Regions from separate parts of the Mesorhizobium sp. P2_E10 genome, predicted to be linked through region 1. Evidence: predicted binding sites of a transcription regulator. Region 1 holds the regulator's gene; the other holds the start of a gene.
What was found. Region 1 encodes LexA, which represses DNA repair genes until DNA is damaged. Its sites were predicted from a motif close to TGTTCNNNNTGTGTTCNG; they were not measured.
Positions count from the first base shown of each region.

Region 2: a site for LexA is predicted at 4,227-4,244, ahead of AC1D0N_RS13805 (ATP-dependent helicase). Genes of this name have one in related genera too.

Region 1 covers NZ_JBFUEK010000007.1:247,141-254,653, forward strand. The annotation lists gene AC1D0N_RS20595 (AMP-binding protein) at 1-1,213, shown strand, start outside; gene kynU (kynureninase) at 1,229-2,476, opposite strand; gene lexA (transcriptional repressor LexA) at 2,968-3,705, shown strand; gene AC1D0N_RS20610 (ComEC/Rec2 family competence protein) at 3,699-6,155, opposite strand; gene gltX (glutamate--tRNA ligase) at 6,257-7,513, shown strand, end outside.
Region 2 covers NZ_JBFUEK010000004.1:391,812-399,324, reverse strand. The annotation lists gene AC1D0N_RS13820 (glucose/quinate/shikimate family membrane-bound PQQ-dependent dehydrogenase) at 1-834, opposite strand, end outside; gene AC1D0N_RS13815 (LuxR C-terminal-related transcriptional regulator) at 1,096-2,736, shown strand; gene AC1D0N_RS13810 (flavin-containing monooxygenase) at 2,860-4,143, shown strand; gene AC1D0N_RS13805 (ATP-dependent helicase) at 4,285-7,002, shown strand; gene AC1D0N_RS13800 (ABC transporter permease) at 7,239-7,513, opposite strand, start outside.

The sequences.
Region 1 (7,513 bases):
CCTGGCGCTGTGCGATGTCAGGCTGATGGACGAGATGGCGGCTTGCGCCAGGGACAGCCAGTTCCTGAAGCAGGTCGTGGGCTTCGACGGCACCGCCAACCATGATGCCGAACTCGATCGCGCGGCGCTCGACAAGCCGGTCGTTTTTGCCGCGGTGAAGACCGGCCGCGACGACGTCGCCCTGCTCGGCTTCACCTCCGGCACGACCGGCGTGCCGAAAGCGACGATGCATTTTCACCGCGACCTGCTGATCATCGCCGACGCCTATGCGCGCGAAATCCTCGAGGTGACGCCGGACGATATCTTTGTCGGCTCACCGCCGCTCGCCTTCACCTTCGGTCTCGGCGGGCTCGCGATCTTCCCGCTGCGCTTCGGCGCCGCCGCGACCTTGCTCGAACAGGCGACGCCGCCCAACATGGTCAACATCATCGAGACCTACAGGGCGACCATCTCGTTCACCGCGCCGACCGCCTATCGGGCGATGCTGAAGGCGATGGATGAAGGCGCCGACCTGTCGTCGCTGCGCGTCGCCGTTTCGGCCGGCGAGACGTTGCCGGCGCCGGTTTTCGAGGAATGGACGCAGAAGACCGGCAAGCCGATCCTCGACGGCATCGGCGCCACCGAAATGCTGCACATCTTCATCTCCAACCGTTTTGGTGACATGAAACCGGCTTCAACCGGAAAACCCGTTGGCGGTTATGAGGCGCGCATCGTCGACGACGAAATGCGCGAAGTGCCGCGCGGCACGACAGGCAGGTTGGCGGTGCGCGGCCCCACAGGTTGCCGCTACATGGCCGATATCAGGCAGAAGGAGTATGTCCGCGACGGCTGGAACCTCACCGGCGACACCTTTCTGCAGGATGAAGACGGTTTCTTCCACTTTGCTGCCCGCTCCGACGACATGATCGTCAGCGCCGGGTACAACATTGCCGGGCCGGAGGTCGAGGCGGCGCTGCTTTCGCATGCCGACGTCGCCGAATGCGCGGTGATCGGCGCCGAAGATATCGAACGCGGCCAGATCGTCGAAGCCCATATCGTGCTGGTGCAAGGCGTCTCAGCAAACCAGGAAACCGTCAAACGCCTGCAGGACCACGTCAAGGCAACGATCGCGCCTTACAAATACCCGCGCTCGGTGAAATTCGTCGACGCCTTGCCCAAGACGCAGACCGGCAAGATCCAGCGTTTCCGGCTGCGCGCGCCGAAAGGCGTTTGATACCAGCGCTCCCGATCAGGTGACAGCCGTCTTGACGGCGAAGCGCGCGTCCCTCCAGGCGCCGGTGCGCAGGATATCTTCGAGCACCTCGACCGCCTGCCAGACATCGGCATAACCGACATAGAGCGGGGTGAAGCCGAAGCGCATGGTCGAAGGCGCGCGGAAATCGCCGATCACGCCACGCTCGATCAGCGCCCGCATGATCTGGTAGCCATGCTCGTGCGCGAACGAAATCTGGCTGCCGCGTTTATTGCCGTCGCGGGTGCTTTCCAGCGTCAGCCCGTAAGCGCCGCACTTGGCCTCGACGAGTTCGATGAACAGGTCGGCCAGCGCAATGCTCTTGCTTCGCACCGCCGCCATGTCGACATCGCTCCAGATGTCGAGCGCGCCCTTCAGCGTGCGCATCGACAGCACCGGCTGCGTGCCGCACAGAAACCGCCGGATGCCAATGCCGGCGGCATAGCCCGGCTCGAAGGCGAAGGGCCTTGCATGGCCCCACCAGCCGGTGAGCGGCTGCTGGATGTCGGCAAGGTGGCGCTCGGCCGCATAGATGAAGGCAGGGGCGCCCGGGCCGCCATTCAGATATTTGTAGGTGCAGCCGACGGCGAAGTCGGCGTTTGCATTGTCCAGTTCGACTGGCATCGCACCGGCGGTGTGGCAGAGATCCCAGACGATCAGCGCCCCGGCATCCTGAGCCTTGCGCGTCAGCGCCGGCATGTCGCGCAACTCGCCGGACTTGTAGTTGACGTGGTTGACCAACACCACGGCGGTGCGTTCGTCGATCAGCCCTTCGATATCAGGCGCGTCGAAACCCGAAAGGCGCAGCTGAGTGTTCTTTCGCGTCGAGACCACGCCTTCGGCCATGTAGAGGTCGGTCGGGAAACTGTCACCCTCGGCGACGATGACCGGCCGCTCCGGCCGCATCGCCATCGCGGCGTGCAGCAGCTTGTAAATGTTGACCGAGGTCGTGTCGCAGACCACCGTCTGGCCGGCGGCGGCGCCGATCAGGCGCCCAAGCTGGTCACCGAGCTCGAGCGGCATGTCGAACCAGCCGGCCGTGTTCCAGGCGCGGATCAGGTCATGCGCCCATTCCTCGGTCGCCGCCTTGCGCAACTCGTCGAAAGCGGCATGCGAGGCGGCTCCCAGCGAATTGCCGTCGAGATAGATCACTCCTTGCGGCAGCACAAAGCGGTCGCGCATGGCGCGCAGCGGATCCGCGGCATCCATCGCCTCGATGGCCGCCAGATCGGGAATTCCTGTCATGGTTTGTCTACTCCCCCAACATTCGACGCAACGCCGGAACGACGGCATCCATCGGTCACCAGCGCTTTTCCACCACCTGGCATCGCGCGGCAAGGTTCCACCGATGACAAGCTGTCCGACCAGGTGCTGAAAATCAGGAGCCAAACCTGCCCAAGGTTGGCGTTTTGACTTCGTTTCGTTCACGGTGCATTAACCAAATCGCCCCGTCGATATGGCTGCAATAGCGTGCCCTCTTTGCCGGCTGACGGCCGATGCAAGTGCCGCCTTGCGGGAGCCCGGAGGCGGCAAACGACAGCAGAATCAAGGCGATGAGGCTCGTTCCGGTGAAAGCGGGCGACGCCGTTGGCGCGGCGGCATTGTTTCCAGAGCCCTAACATATTCATTAAACTTTAAACGGTTGCGGAACACAACTGGAACAGATAGTGTTTGTTCTGGGTTTGTTTTTCTGATTCTGGTTCGAAATCTCTGGTTCGAAACCCTTGGGGGCCGCCATGCTGACGCGCAAGCAACATGAACTTCTGATGTTCATCCATGAGCGACTGAAGGAGAGCGGCATTCCGCCGTCGTTTGACGAGATGAAGGAAGCGCTGGACCTTGCCTCCAAGTCAGGCATTCACCGGCTGATCACGGCGCTAGAAGAACGCGGCTTCATTCGCCGGCTACCCAACCGTGCCCGCGCCCTGGAAGTGCTGCGGCTGCCGGACTCGATCGCGCCCGGCCTCAACGCAGCGCGCAAATTCTCGCCGAGCGTTATCCAGGGCAGTCTTGGACAAGGCGGCCTCGGGCGGCAAATCAAGCCAGCGCCTTCGCGCATGCCTTCGGCCGGCAATGACGACGATGTGGTCGCCGCCGTGTCGATCCCGGTGATGGGACGCATTGCCGCCGGTGTGCCGATCGACGCCATCCAGCACCAGACGCATTCGATCTCGGTGCCACCGGACATGATCATGGGCGGCGAACACTATGCACTGGAGGTGAAGGGCGATTCGATGATCGAGGCCGGCATTTTCGATGGCGACACGGTCATCATCCGCAACGCCGATACCGCCAGCCCGGGCGAGATCATCGTGGCGCTGGTCGATGACGAGGAAGCAACGCTGAAGCGGTTCCGCCGCAAGGGCGCCTCGATCGCGCTCGAGGCCGCCAATCCGGCCTATGAGACCCGCATTTTCGGCCCGGACCGGGTCAAGGTGCAAGGCAAGTTGGTCGGGCTGATCCGCCGTTACTGAGCCGGCTTGACGGCTGATTTTTCGGGCTTCTTGTAGGGCGGTAGCCCCCTCGCTTCGCGAGAGAATTTTCGTTGGACGTGCCAGGGGCGGTATGGCTTGTCGACGGCAAAGTCGATCTCTGCCGGCCTGATCGCCGATTGCGGATCGAAGAAGATGGCTGCGCTGCCCGAACGGGCAAGTTGTCGCTTGTTGACGACAAGGACCAGCGGATCGCGGCAAGGGTCATGGGCGGTGGCGTCGTCGATGACAATCAGGGTCGCGAAAGAGCAGGCTTTCCACGCGTTCTTGCGGTCTTCGACATAGGCGACGATCGCGCCGGAGGGATGCCGTGCAAGGCACAGCCCGGCTTTGCAATAGAAGGGCGAGCCTGGCGGCAATTCGGTCGGGTCGGCAATATCGAATTGTTCGCTGCTGTTGTCGAACGTCTCGGGCTCGACGATGGTTTCGGACTTTAGGGCGCGCTTCCAGTTGTCGGTCGTGAATTCGTTCGAACGCGCCCGGTTGAGGGCCAGCTCACCGCCGCCAATCGGCAGCGCAACCAGATGGGCGTCTTCGGAAATCAGCACGTCGGGCGTGCGTGTGTCGGAAATCGTCAGCAGGCCTGCGAGTGCAAATGGCAGTGCTGCCAGCCGAAGCCATGTCGTCGCCATGGTGGCGATGATCAGCGCGATGGTCGTCAGAAACACCGATTTGAGCGAGATCAACCCGACCGCATCGATCGGCGAGCGCTCCGAAATCCATGCCGACAGGGCGATCATCGCCGTCAGCCCCTTGCCCATCAAATACAGTGGTATTCCATCGGCGCCAAACGGCATCGCAAGGGCGCTGATCACGGCCAAAAGCATGACGACGGAGACGATCGGCATGATGGCCAGATTGGCGAACAGGCTGAGCGGCGACACACGCTGGAAATGCCATATGGCGAACAGCGCGGTGGCGCTGCCGGCGATGATCGAGGTCATGGCCAGACCGCCTGTCGCCAGCAGGAATTTTCCACTGAGGAAGGCTGGCAGTGAGCGCCGAGGCGGTGGTGACGTTGCCTTGCCCTCGCGGTAGTCGGACCAACCGTCATAGGCGCCGACCAGCGCCGCGGTGGCGGCGAAGGACATCTGGAAACTCGGGCCGACGACTTCGTGCGGCGACACCAGGATGACGGCGATGGCTGAGATCGCCAGATTGCGCATGGTGAGTGCTGCCCGATCGAACAGCACGGCGATCAGCATCACCGCCAGCATGATGAAGCTGCGTTCGGCTGCAACCACGACGCCTGAAATGACGAGATAGGCAGCGATAGAAATGAGCGCGGCAGCCGCGGCATATTTCTTGACCGGCCGGTGTGAGGAAAAATCTGGAAACAGGGCAAAGGCGCCGCGCAGCAGCGCCATGATGGTGCCGGCGACCAAGGCCATGTGCAGGCCGGAAATGGAGATGATGTGATAGATGCCGGTGCGCCGCATCGCCTCATTGATCTCTTCCGGGATGCCGGCACGCACGCCGACAATCAGTGCCGCGGCAATCTCACCTTCTGCGCCGCCGATTTTGCCCCTGATACGGTCTGCAATGTTCTCGCGCGCGTTTTCGATCGCGGAAGAAAGCCATGCGGTAAGCCGCGGGGGGTCCACCGAGGCAATGGTTCTTGGGTTGCCGAGAAAGAAGCCGCTGGCGCCGATGCCGGAGTAATAGCTGTCGAAGGAGAAGTCATAGCTGTCCGGCCGCACCGGGCCGGTTGGCGCCATCAGCCTGGCATAACCGGTGATCAGGGAACCGGCGGTCATATCGGCGGGAACCGTGCGCGCCGAGAGCCTGACACGCTCCGGCGCGTAGCGCAGCTTGGGATAAGCGGTCGAGACCACGTCTAGCGTCAGCCTGACGCGGCCGCTTTCCATCTCCTCAAGGCTGACGACGCGCGCGGTCAGCCGTGTTTGAATCTCGGAACCGAGCATTTGCGTTCCGGCGCGCCAGGTCTCCAGCTTGGCGGCGACCACGCCGAGCGCGCACAGCATCGCAGCCATGCAGCACAGATGCGTCCTCGGCCACGACCGCGAGACAATGGAACAGGATGCCATCAGCATCACGAAGGCGATGGGTTGCAGAAAGCTCGGCTCGTTGGCCAGCGAGAAGTAGATGATCACGCCGGCGGCGAGGAAAACCGGCACCAGCAGGAAGGCGACGCCGCGGTCGAGTTCCGTGCCGGCGGCCACCGCGATGCCGCGGCGGATTGCGGGCAATGACGAACGGCGAAGCCTGCTGTGGAAGCGCAACACCGGACCGGTCGCGGGAGCTGGTACCGGCGTGGGACCATCGAGCGATGAAGGGGGGATGCCCAGGTCTGGCACCGGCAGCAAAACCGGCGTTTGCTCGACAAGCGGAACGTCGGCAAACAGCGACCGTTCGCTGACGCTTGTGGTCGCGCCATCGCTGTCGTCCACGCTGCGGCCTCGTCCAGCCATCGGGTCTGCCCCTTGCGCCCTAGACCTCCTATGCTACATGAACGCGCAACGCGCGAAAGCCCGCGAAACCGCACCCGCTTCCTACGTTCCCCGAGAGTTCCATGTCCGACAAGGTCGTCACCCGTTTTGCCCCCTCGCCCACCGGCTACCTGCACATCGGTGGCGCGCGCACGGCGCTGTTCAACTGGCTCTATGCCAAGCACACCGACGGCACTATGGTGCTGCGCATCGAGGACACGGATCGCGAGCGCTTCAACGAGGCGGCTACCCAGGCCATTCTGGATGGGCTGACCTGGCTTGGGCTTTCCTGGGACGGCGAGGCCATATCGCAGTTCGAGCGTGCACCGCGCCACCGCGAGGTGGCCGAGGAGCTGGTGCGCCTGGGCAAGGCCTATTACAGCTATGAGACGCCAGGCGAGCTCGAGGCGATGCGCGAGGCGGCACGCGCCAAGGGCCTGCCGCCGCGCTACAATGGCCAGTGGCGCGACCGCGACCCCTCAGAGGCGCCTGCAGGCGTCAAGGGCGCCATCCGCATCAAGGCGCCGACCGAGGGCGAGACCGTCGTGCACGACCGCGTGCAGGGCGAGGTGCGCTTTCCCAACAAGGATCTCGACGATTTCATCATCCTGCGCTCGGACGGCAATCCGACCTATATGCATGCCGTCGTCGTCGACGATCACGACATGGGCGTCACCCACATCATTCGCGGTGACGATCATCTGACCAACGCCGCGCGCCAGACCGTCATCTACAACGCCATGGGCTGGGACGTGCCGTCAATGTCGCACATCCCGCTGATCCACGGCGCCGACGGCGCAAAACTGTCGAAGCGGCACGGTGCGCTCGGCGTCGAGGCCTATCGTGCCATGGGCTACCTGCCCGAGGCATTGCTCAACTATCTGGCCCGGCTCGGCTGGAGCCATGGCGACGACGAGATCATGTCGATCAAGGACATGGTTGCCTGGTTCGACATCGGCGATGTCAACAAGGGTGCTGCGCGTTTTGACTTCGCCAAGCTGGAGTCGATCAACGGCGCGCATATGCGCAAGATGGACGACAAGGCGCTGTTCGATATCTTCGTCGCCACTCTGCCCTATCTCGAAGGCGGGCCGGCGCTTGCCGCACGTCTCGACGACAAGCGCAAGGCGCAATTGATTGCCGCCCTGCCCGGCCTGAAAGAGCGTGCCAAGACGCTCGTGGAGCTGGTCGACGGCGCCGCTTTCCTGTTCGTCGAGCGGCCGTTGCCGATCGACGAGAAGGCAGCGCTGGTGCTGAATGCCGATGCACGCACGGTTCTGCGCGGCGCCCGCGCGGCACTGCAGACGGTTTCGGGCGACTGGACGGCCGCCAATGCGGAA
Region 2 (7,513 bases), on a different contig from region 1:
TAGATAGACGCGCGTCGCACAGGGCTGGCCGGAGGCGATCTTGGCGTCGGCATAATAGGACACGCCGCGGCAGGTCTGGTGCTGGCGATCCTTGTCCAGCTTGATCTTGGGATCGAAGCGCCATTTCTCCTTGCCGGTTGCGGCATCGATGGCGATGGCGAAATTGTGCGGCGTGCAGATGTAGAGCGCGTCGCCGATCTTCAGCGGCGTCACCTGGTAGGTCGTCTCGCCAATGTCGTCGGGACCCTTCACGTCGCCGGTACGATAGGTCCAGGCCGGCTGCAGCGTGGCGACATTGTCCGATGTGATCTGGTCGAGCGGCGAATAGCGCTGGCCATACTGCGTGCGGCCATAGAAGTGCCATTCGCCTGCAGGCACATTGCCGCCGAGATCGGCGGTCGGCGTCACCTTGTCGCTGTTGAGTTCGCCGGCAATGTCCTTTGGATCGGCGGTCATCGAATAGCCGGCGACGGCGAGCGAGGCCAGCACCGCCAGGATCAGCGGGGCCCGCGCGTCGGGGCCGGTCAGGCCGCGCCGCGCCCACGGTGTCAACAGCCACAGCGCCAGAAGCACGATGACGCCGCCGCGCGGGCCGAGTTCCCACCAGTCGAAGCCGATTTCCCAGACCGCCCAGCACAGCGTCCCGATGACGATCGCCGCATAGAGCCACAATGCCGTGGACCGGCGCCTGTAGAGCAGCCAAGCTGCGATCAGGAAGGCGATGCCTGTGATGACGTAATACCAGCTGCCGCCCAGCATCGCCAACCGGATGCCGCCGCCGCCAATCACCAGTCCGATAACAGCCAAAATCAGGGCGGTGAGGACGGTTGCCATGACGACACTCCTTCAGGCCAACAGGCGAGCGGCCCAAACCGCCACCATGAAATCGAAACGTAGCTTTCTTCCGATTCTATTTCACCCGCTGCCGCAGTTTTCCGCCCGCCTGCGCCCGGTGTCAAATTAGCAGAACAACATCCTTTGATGCCCCCGACTTTGCTTTGCCATCCTCTGGTCGTGCCCCCACTCACGTCGAAATGACAGGGCGCGGCATTCGCCATTCTTCTGCCGCTCGTCGGGCAATGCTATGCTTTGCCGATGAAAGCCGATGCCGCCTCACTGCTCGAACAGGCCCGCAATGCCTATGGGCAGCGCGCATGGGCGGATGCATTCGAGCTTTTGCGGGCGACGGATGAGATCGCGCCGCTAGGCCCGGAAGACCTGGAAAGGCTGCTCTGGACGGCCGGCATGCTGGACCGCGATGAGGACAGCTTCGCCACCGGCGAGCGCCTCTTCAACATGCTTATCGAAGCCGGTCGCGACGACCGGGCGGCGTATTGGGCATTCTTCCGTGGCTTCCGGCTTTTCGCATTGGGCGAAGAAGGCCACGCAACCGCTTGTATCCAGCAGGCGCAGCGCCTCGCGGATGGCTTCGGCCGCGAGTGCGCGGCGCATGGTTACCTGGTGTTGTTGGCCGCCCAAAAGGAAAGCATGACCGGCAACGATCCGGCATCGGAGGTGCTGGCAAGGCAGGCGCTGGCGATCGGTGAACGCTGTTGCGACATCGACCTGATCGCCTTCGCCAGATGCTATCTCGGCCGTGCCCTGACGCGGCAGGGCCGGATCGAGGAAGGCATCGCCTTGCTCGACGAGGCCATGCTGCCGGCTGCGGAAGGCAAGCTCTCGCCCATCGTCACCGGCCTCATCTACTGCAACCTCATCGCTGCGTGTCGGCAGGTCTACGCGCTCGATCGCTCGCGCGAATGGACCGACGCGCTGTCGAACTGGTGCGGAGCACAGCCGCAGCTGGTTCAGTTCCACGGCATCTGCATGCTTCACCGCGCCGAGATCCTGGAGTTGAACGGCGCCTGGCAGGAATCCATTACCGAGGCACGGCGCGCGACGCTGTCGCTGGCCCATGCGATCGGCAACGAGATGGAGGCTGGAGCCGCCTACCAGGAGGCCGAAATTCACCGGCTGCGCGGCGAAGTCTCCGCCGCCGAGAAGCTCTACCGTTCCGCCAGCCGGCTCGGCCTCGAACCACAGCCCGGCATGGCCCTGCTGCGTCTCATGCAGGGCCGGGCTGAACAGGCAGCGGCAACCATTCGCCGCGTGCTGGCCACGACCAAGGCCCCGCTGAGCCGGGCCCGCCTGCTGCCGGCGCTGGTCGAGATCATGATCGCCGTTGGCGCCAAAGAGGAGGCGCGCGACGCCTGCCAGGAATTGCAGGCGATCTCCAACCGCTTCGCCACCGACATTCTGGCCGCGATGGCCGCGCAGGCGAAAGGCGAAATCGAACTGGTCGAAGACAACCCGGCAGCAGCGCTCGGCCATTTCCGTGCCGCACTGACGACCTGGCAGCGCGCCGGCGCGCCCTATCTGGAGGCACGTTTGCGGGTCCTCGCCGGGCAGGCTTGCCGCAAGCTCGGCGACGAGGACAGCGCCGGGCTTGAATTCGATGCCGCCCGGGAGATCTTCGCCGAACTTGGCGCTGCGCCCGACCTCGCCCGCATCACTGCTCTGACTGGACCAACCAATTCGCGTCCGCACGGCCTGACCCGGCGCGAGATCGAAGTGCTCGGCCTTGTCGCCACCGGCAAGACCAACAGGCTGATAGCGACCGAATTGGGCCTCAGCGAAAAGACCGTCGACCGGCATCTGAGCAACATATTCGACAAGCTCGCGGTCAACTCGCGCGCCGGAGCGACCGCTTACGCCTTCCAGAACGGCCTGCTCTGACGCTACGGCATGGGGGGAAATCCCCATGCCGTTTCTTTTGTCGTCTGGGGTATCTCCCCGAAGCGCCGCCGAGCCGGTTCGCTATCTTTGATCCATGACTGACGAAACCGCATGGAGACGATCATGACCCCGACTTCGGAATCCGGCCCAATCTCAACGCATGGAATTAAGCCCCGCAGCAGCCGTGTCGGCATCGCCGAGACCAGGGCGCGTGCCGGCGCGCTGCTGGAACAAGGCGTGGCGTTCATGCAACTGGAGGCCGGCACACTGCAGGCAGTTGGCAGCCAGGCGCCGATCGGCGACGAAACGCGACCAGTGCCGAGGGAAGAACATGTCGATGTCGTCGTCATCGGCGCCGGACAGAATGGCCTTTCCGTCGGCTATCACCTCGCCCGCCGGGGCGTGAAATTCGTCATGCTGGAGGCCCGCGAACGCGTCGGTGACATCTGGCGTTCGCGCTGGGATTCGCTGCGCCTGTTCACACCAGCGCGTTTTGACGGGCTGATCGGCATGCCCTTCCCCGCTGGTCGTTATTCCTTCCCGACCAAGGACGACATGGCCGACTATCTGGAGACCTATGCTGGAAAATTTTCCTTGCCCGTGCGCACCGGCGTCAAGGTCGACGAGGTGACCCGCATCGACGGCCGCTATGTCGTGACGGCTGGCCGGACGCGGTACATCGCCAATCATGTCGTGGTCGCGGCCTCGAGCTACCAGAAGCCGAAGATCCCGGAATTCGCGGCCTCGCTCGATCCGTCGATCCGGCAATTCCATTCGGTCGCCTACAAGAACCCCGAGCAACTCAAGCCGGGCAGCGTGCTGCTGGTCGGCGCCAGCAATTCCGGCGCGGAAATCGCCATGGATCTCGTGCCTACGCACAAGGTCTGGCTGGCCGGCAGGCATCCAGGCCACATCCCGGTCGCCTACAATGGCTATCTCGCGATGCGCCTGATCCTGCCTGTCGTCTTCCGCTTCGTTTTCCATCGATTGCTCACCGTCGATACGCCAATGGGCCGCAAGGCAAAACCCGGGCAGCTCGCCCATGGCCTGCCGCTGATCCGGGTCAAGCCTCGGGATCTGGATGCCGCCGGCGTCCTCCGGGTCGCCCGCGTTGCCGGGGTCCGCGACGGCAAACCGCTGCTCGACGACGGCCAGCTTCTTGACGTTTCCAACGTCATCTGGTGCACCGGATTTCGGGCCGGACTGGATTGGATCAAGCTGCCGATCTTCGACGACAGCGGCCGGGTGAAGCAATATCGCGGCGCTGTGGAGGGCGAACCCGGCCTCTATGTCTGCGGCTTGCACTTCCAGCATTCGACCTCTTCCACCATGATCCACGGCGCGGCACGCGATGCCGGCTTTGTCGCCGACAAGATCGGCGAGCGGATGCGGGCGGCCGCAGGGTAAGGCCGAGCGGGAGGGTTTTGCACAGCTTGCCGGGTGCTGCGGCGACAATATTCGCACGGCGCCCGGGAATCTGGCTTCCAAACCAGAACAAAACGTAGACACTTCTGGCCTTTCGCCGCCGAATCACTACATTCGGAGGCGATGTCCGGCTTTTCGGAAGACATGCCCTTTTTTGACGAACCGAATGCGCGGCCCATGGCCCCGTCGGGCATAGCCGCGCGCGCCATGGCGGCCCGCAGCGGCCACAACAACGCGCCCGATTATCTGAACGGCCTCAACCCCGAGCAGCGGCTGGCGGTGGAAACCACCGAAGGCCCGGTTCTGGTGCTGGCCGGCGCCGGCACCGGCAAGACGCGCGTTCTGACCACCCGCATCGCCCACATCCTTGCCACCGGCAAGGCCTTCCCCTCGCAGATCCTCGCCGTCACCTTCACCAACAAGGCCGCGCGCGAGATGAAGCAGCGCATTGGCCTCCTGGTCGGTGAAGCGGTCGAAGGCATGCCCTGGCTCGGCACCTTCCACTCGATCGGCGTCAAGCTTTTGCGCCGCCACGCCGAGCTTGCCGGGCTCAGATCCGATTTCACCATCCTCGACACCGACGACGTCGTGCGCCTGATCAAGCAGTTGATCCAGGCCGAAGGCCTGGACGACAAGCGCTGGCCGGCCAAGCAGTTCGCGCAGATGATCGACGGCTGGAAGAACAAGGGGCTTGGCCCCGCCGACATTCCCGAGGGCGACGCCCGCGCCTTCGCCAACGGCAAGGGCCGCGAGCTCTACAAGGCCTATCAGGAGCGGCTGAAGACGCTGAACGCCTGCGACTTCGGCGACCTTTTGTGCCATCCGATCCGCATCTTCCGCGCCAATCCGGATGTGCTGAAGGAATACCACAAGCGCTTCAAATACATCCTCGTCGACGAGTATCAGGACACCAACACCGCCCAGTACATGTGGCTGCGCCTGCTGGCGCAGCGGCCGCAATCCTCCCCCCTCGAGGGGGAGGTGCCCGCGAAGCGGGCGGAGGGGGTCGGCGCAGAAGGCACCTCCCAGTCATCAAACACCAGAACGTCGAGCACTGCCGCTCGGACCCCACCCGACCGGGCTTCGCCCGGCCACCCTCCCCTCAAGGGGGAGGGAAATCAGCGCCCGGCCACCGTCAACATCTGCTGCGTCGGCGACGACGACCAGTCGATCTATGGCTGGCGTGGCGCCGAGATCGACAACATCCTGCGCTTCGACAAGGACTTCCCCGGCGCCACCATCATCCGGCTGGAGCGAAACTACCGTTCCACCGCGCACATCCTCGGCACCGCTTCCCACCTCATCGCCCACAATGAGGGCCGTTTCGGCAAGACGCTGTTCACCGAAAAGATCGCCGAGGACGACGAGAAGGTGCATGTCCACGCCGCCTGGGATTCCGAGGAGGAGGCGCGCGCCGTTGGCGAGACCATCGAGACCTACCAGCGCGCCAGGCACAATCTCAATGACATGGCGATCCTGGTGCGCGCCTCCTTCCAGATGCGCGAGTTCGAGGACCGCTTCGTCACGCTCGGCCTCAACTACCGCGTCATCGGCGGCCCGCGCTTTTACGAGCGCCTCGAAATCCGCGACGCGCTGGCCTTTTTCCGCGTCGTCGCGCAAGGCGCCGACGACCTTGCCTTCGAGCGCATCGTCAATGTGCCCAAGCGCGGCCTTGGCGAAGCCACCATCCGCCAGATCCACGACACCGCGCGCGCACTGCGCATCCCGATGCTGGAGGCGGCGGCGAAACTAGCCGAAAGCGACGAGCTGAAGCCGAAACCGCGCGCCGCGCTGCGCGAAGTCGCCGCCAATTTCGAGCGCTGGCAGAAGGCGCTGGAAACCACGCCTCATACCGAGCTCGCCGAGACCATTCTGGAGGAGAGCGGCTACACAGACATGTGGAAGAACGACCGTTCGGTCGAAGCACCTGGCCGGCTGGAAAATCTGAAGGAGCTGATCCGCTCGATGGAGGAGTATGAATCGCTGCGCTCCTTCCTCGAGCATGTCGCGCTGGTCATGGATGCCGAGCAGAATGCCGAGCTCGACGCCGTCAACATCATGACGCTGCATTCGGCCAAGGGCCTCGAATTCGAGACCGTTTTTCTCCCCGGCTGGGAGGAAGGCCTATTCCCGCACCAGCGCGCGCTGGATGAGGGCGGCCGCTCCGGGCTGGAGGAAGAGCGCCGCCTCGCCTATGTCGGCCTGACCCGCGCCAAAAAGAACCTGCACATCTGGTTCGTCTCCAACCGCCGCATCCACGGGCTCTGGCAGTCTACCATCCCGTCGCGTTTCCTCGAAGAGTTGCCGGACGCCCATATCGAGATCGCCGAAAGCGGCAATTCCTATGGCGGTTATGGCAATTCCTATGGCGGCGGTTCTTTTGCCTCCGGACGTGGCGGCCAAGGGGCAGGAAGGCAGAACCCCTATGGCGCCTCGCGCTTCGACAATGTCGGCGCCAACACCGGCAGCTCGGAAAAATCCGGTGCTTTCTCCAACACCTATGCAACGCCGGGCTGGCAACGCGCGCAGGCCAACCGCACCGAGGCAACCGACCGCAACTGGGGCTCGCGCTCCGGCCACCAGGTCGAGCGCATCGGCTATGGCGAGACCGACAGCGGCTACGGCGCCGGCCGCACCTCAGTCAAAGGCCGCACCATCGACGGCGAACTGGTCGCCAAATCCGTCGCCGACACGCCGTCCGCCTTCAGCGTCGGCGATCGCGTCTTCCACCAGAAATTCGGCAACGGCAACATTTCCGCCATCGAAGGCAACAAGCTGACCATCGACTTCGACAAGGCCGGCCAGAAACGCGTGCTGGACGGATTTGTCGCGGCAGTGTGAGCGCCCACTGTCCCCGTTGTCCTACAAGTGACCGCTTTGTAATCCCTCAACATTCCACATATCCAGTAATGGCGTCATTCTCTGGCGGAAGCCTCGCCACCCTCGTCATCCACGGGCGAAGCAGGAGCGAAGCGACGTCGCGGAGATCCGAGGATGACGAAGCGACTGATGTCTGCCCCAATCGCCGGGGCCTGCGGTCCATCAAGCGTCCCGTCAATTAGCTGCGCCGCCCGGTCTCACCGATACCGCGCCTGGTTCCACTTATGGCCGAGCAGCGACAGGATGATGATCAGCCCGTTGAAGAACTGGACGTAGAAGCCGCTGAGGCCCGCCGCCACGACGCCGGTCTGGATGAAGGACACGGTGACGGCGCCGATGGCGCCGCCGACGACGGTGCCGATGCCGCCCCAGGTCGGCGTTCCCCCGACGAACACCGAAGCCAGCACCGGCAACAGATAACCGTCGCCAGCTGTCGGCCACCAGGTGAAGTTGATCATCACCGAAAAGGTGC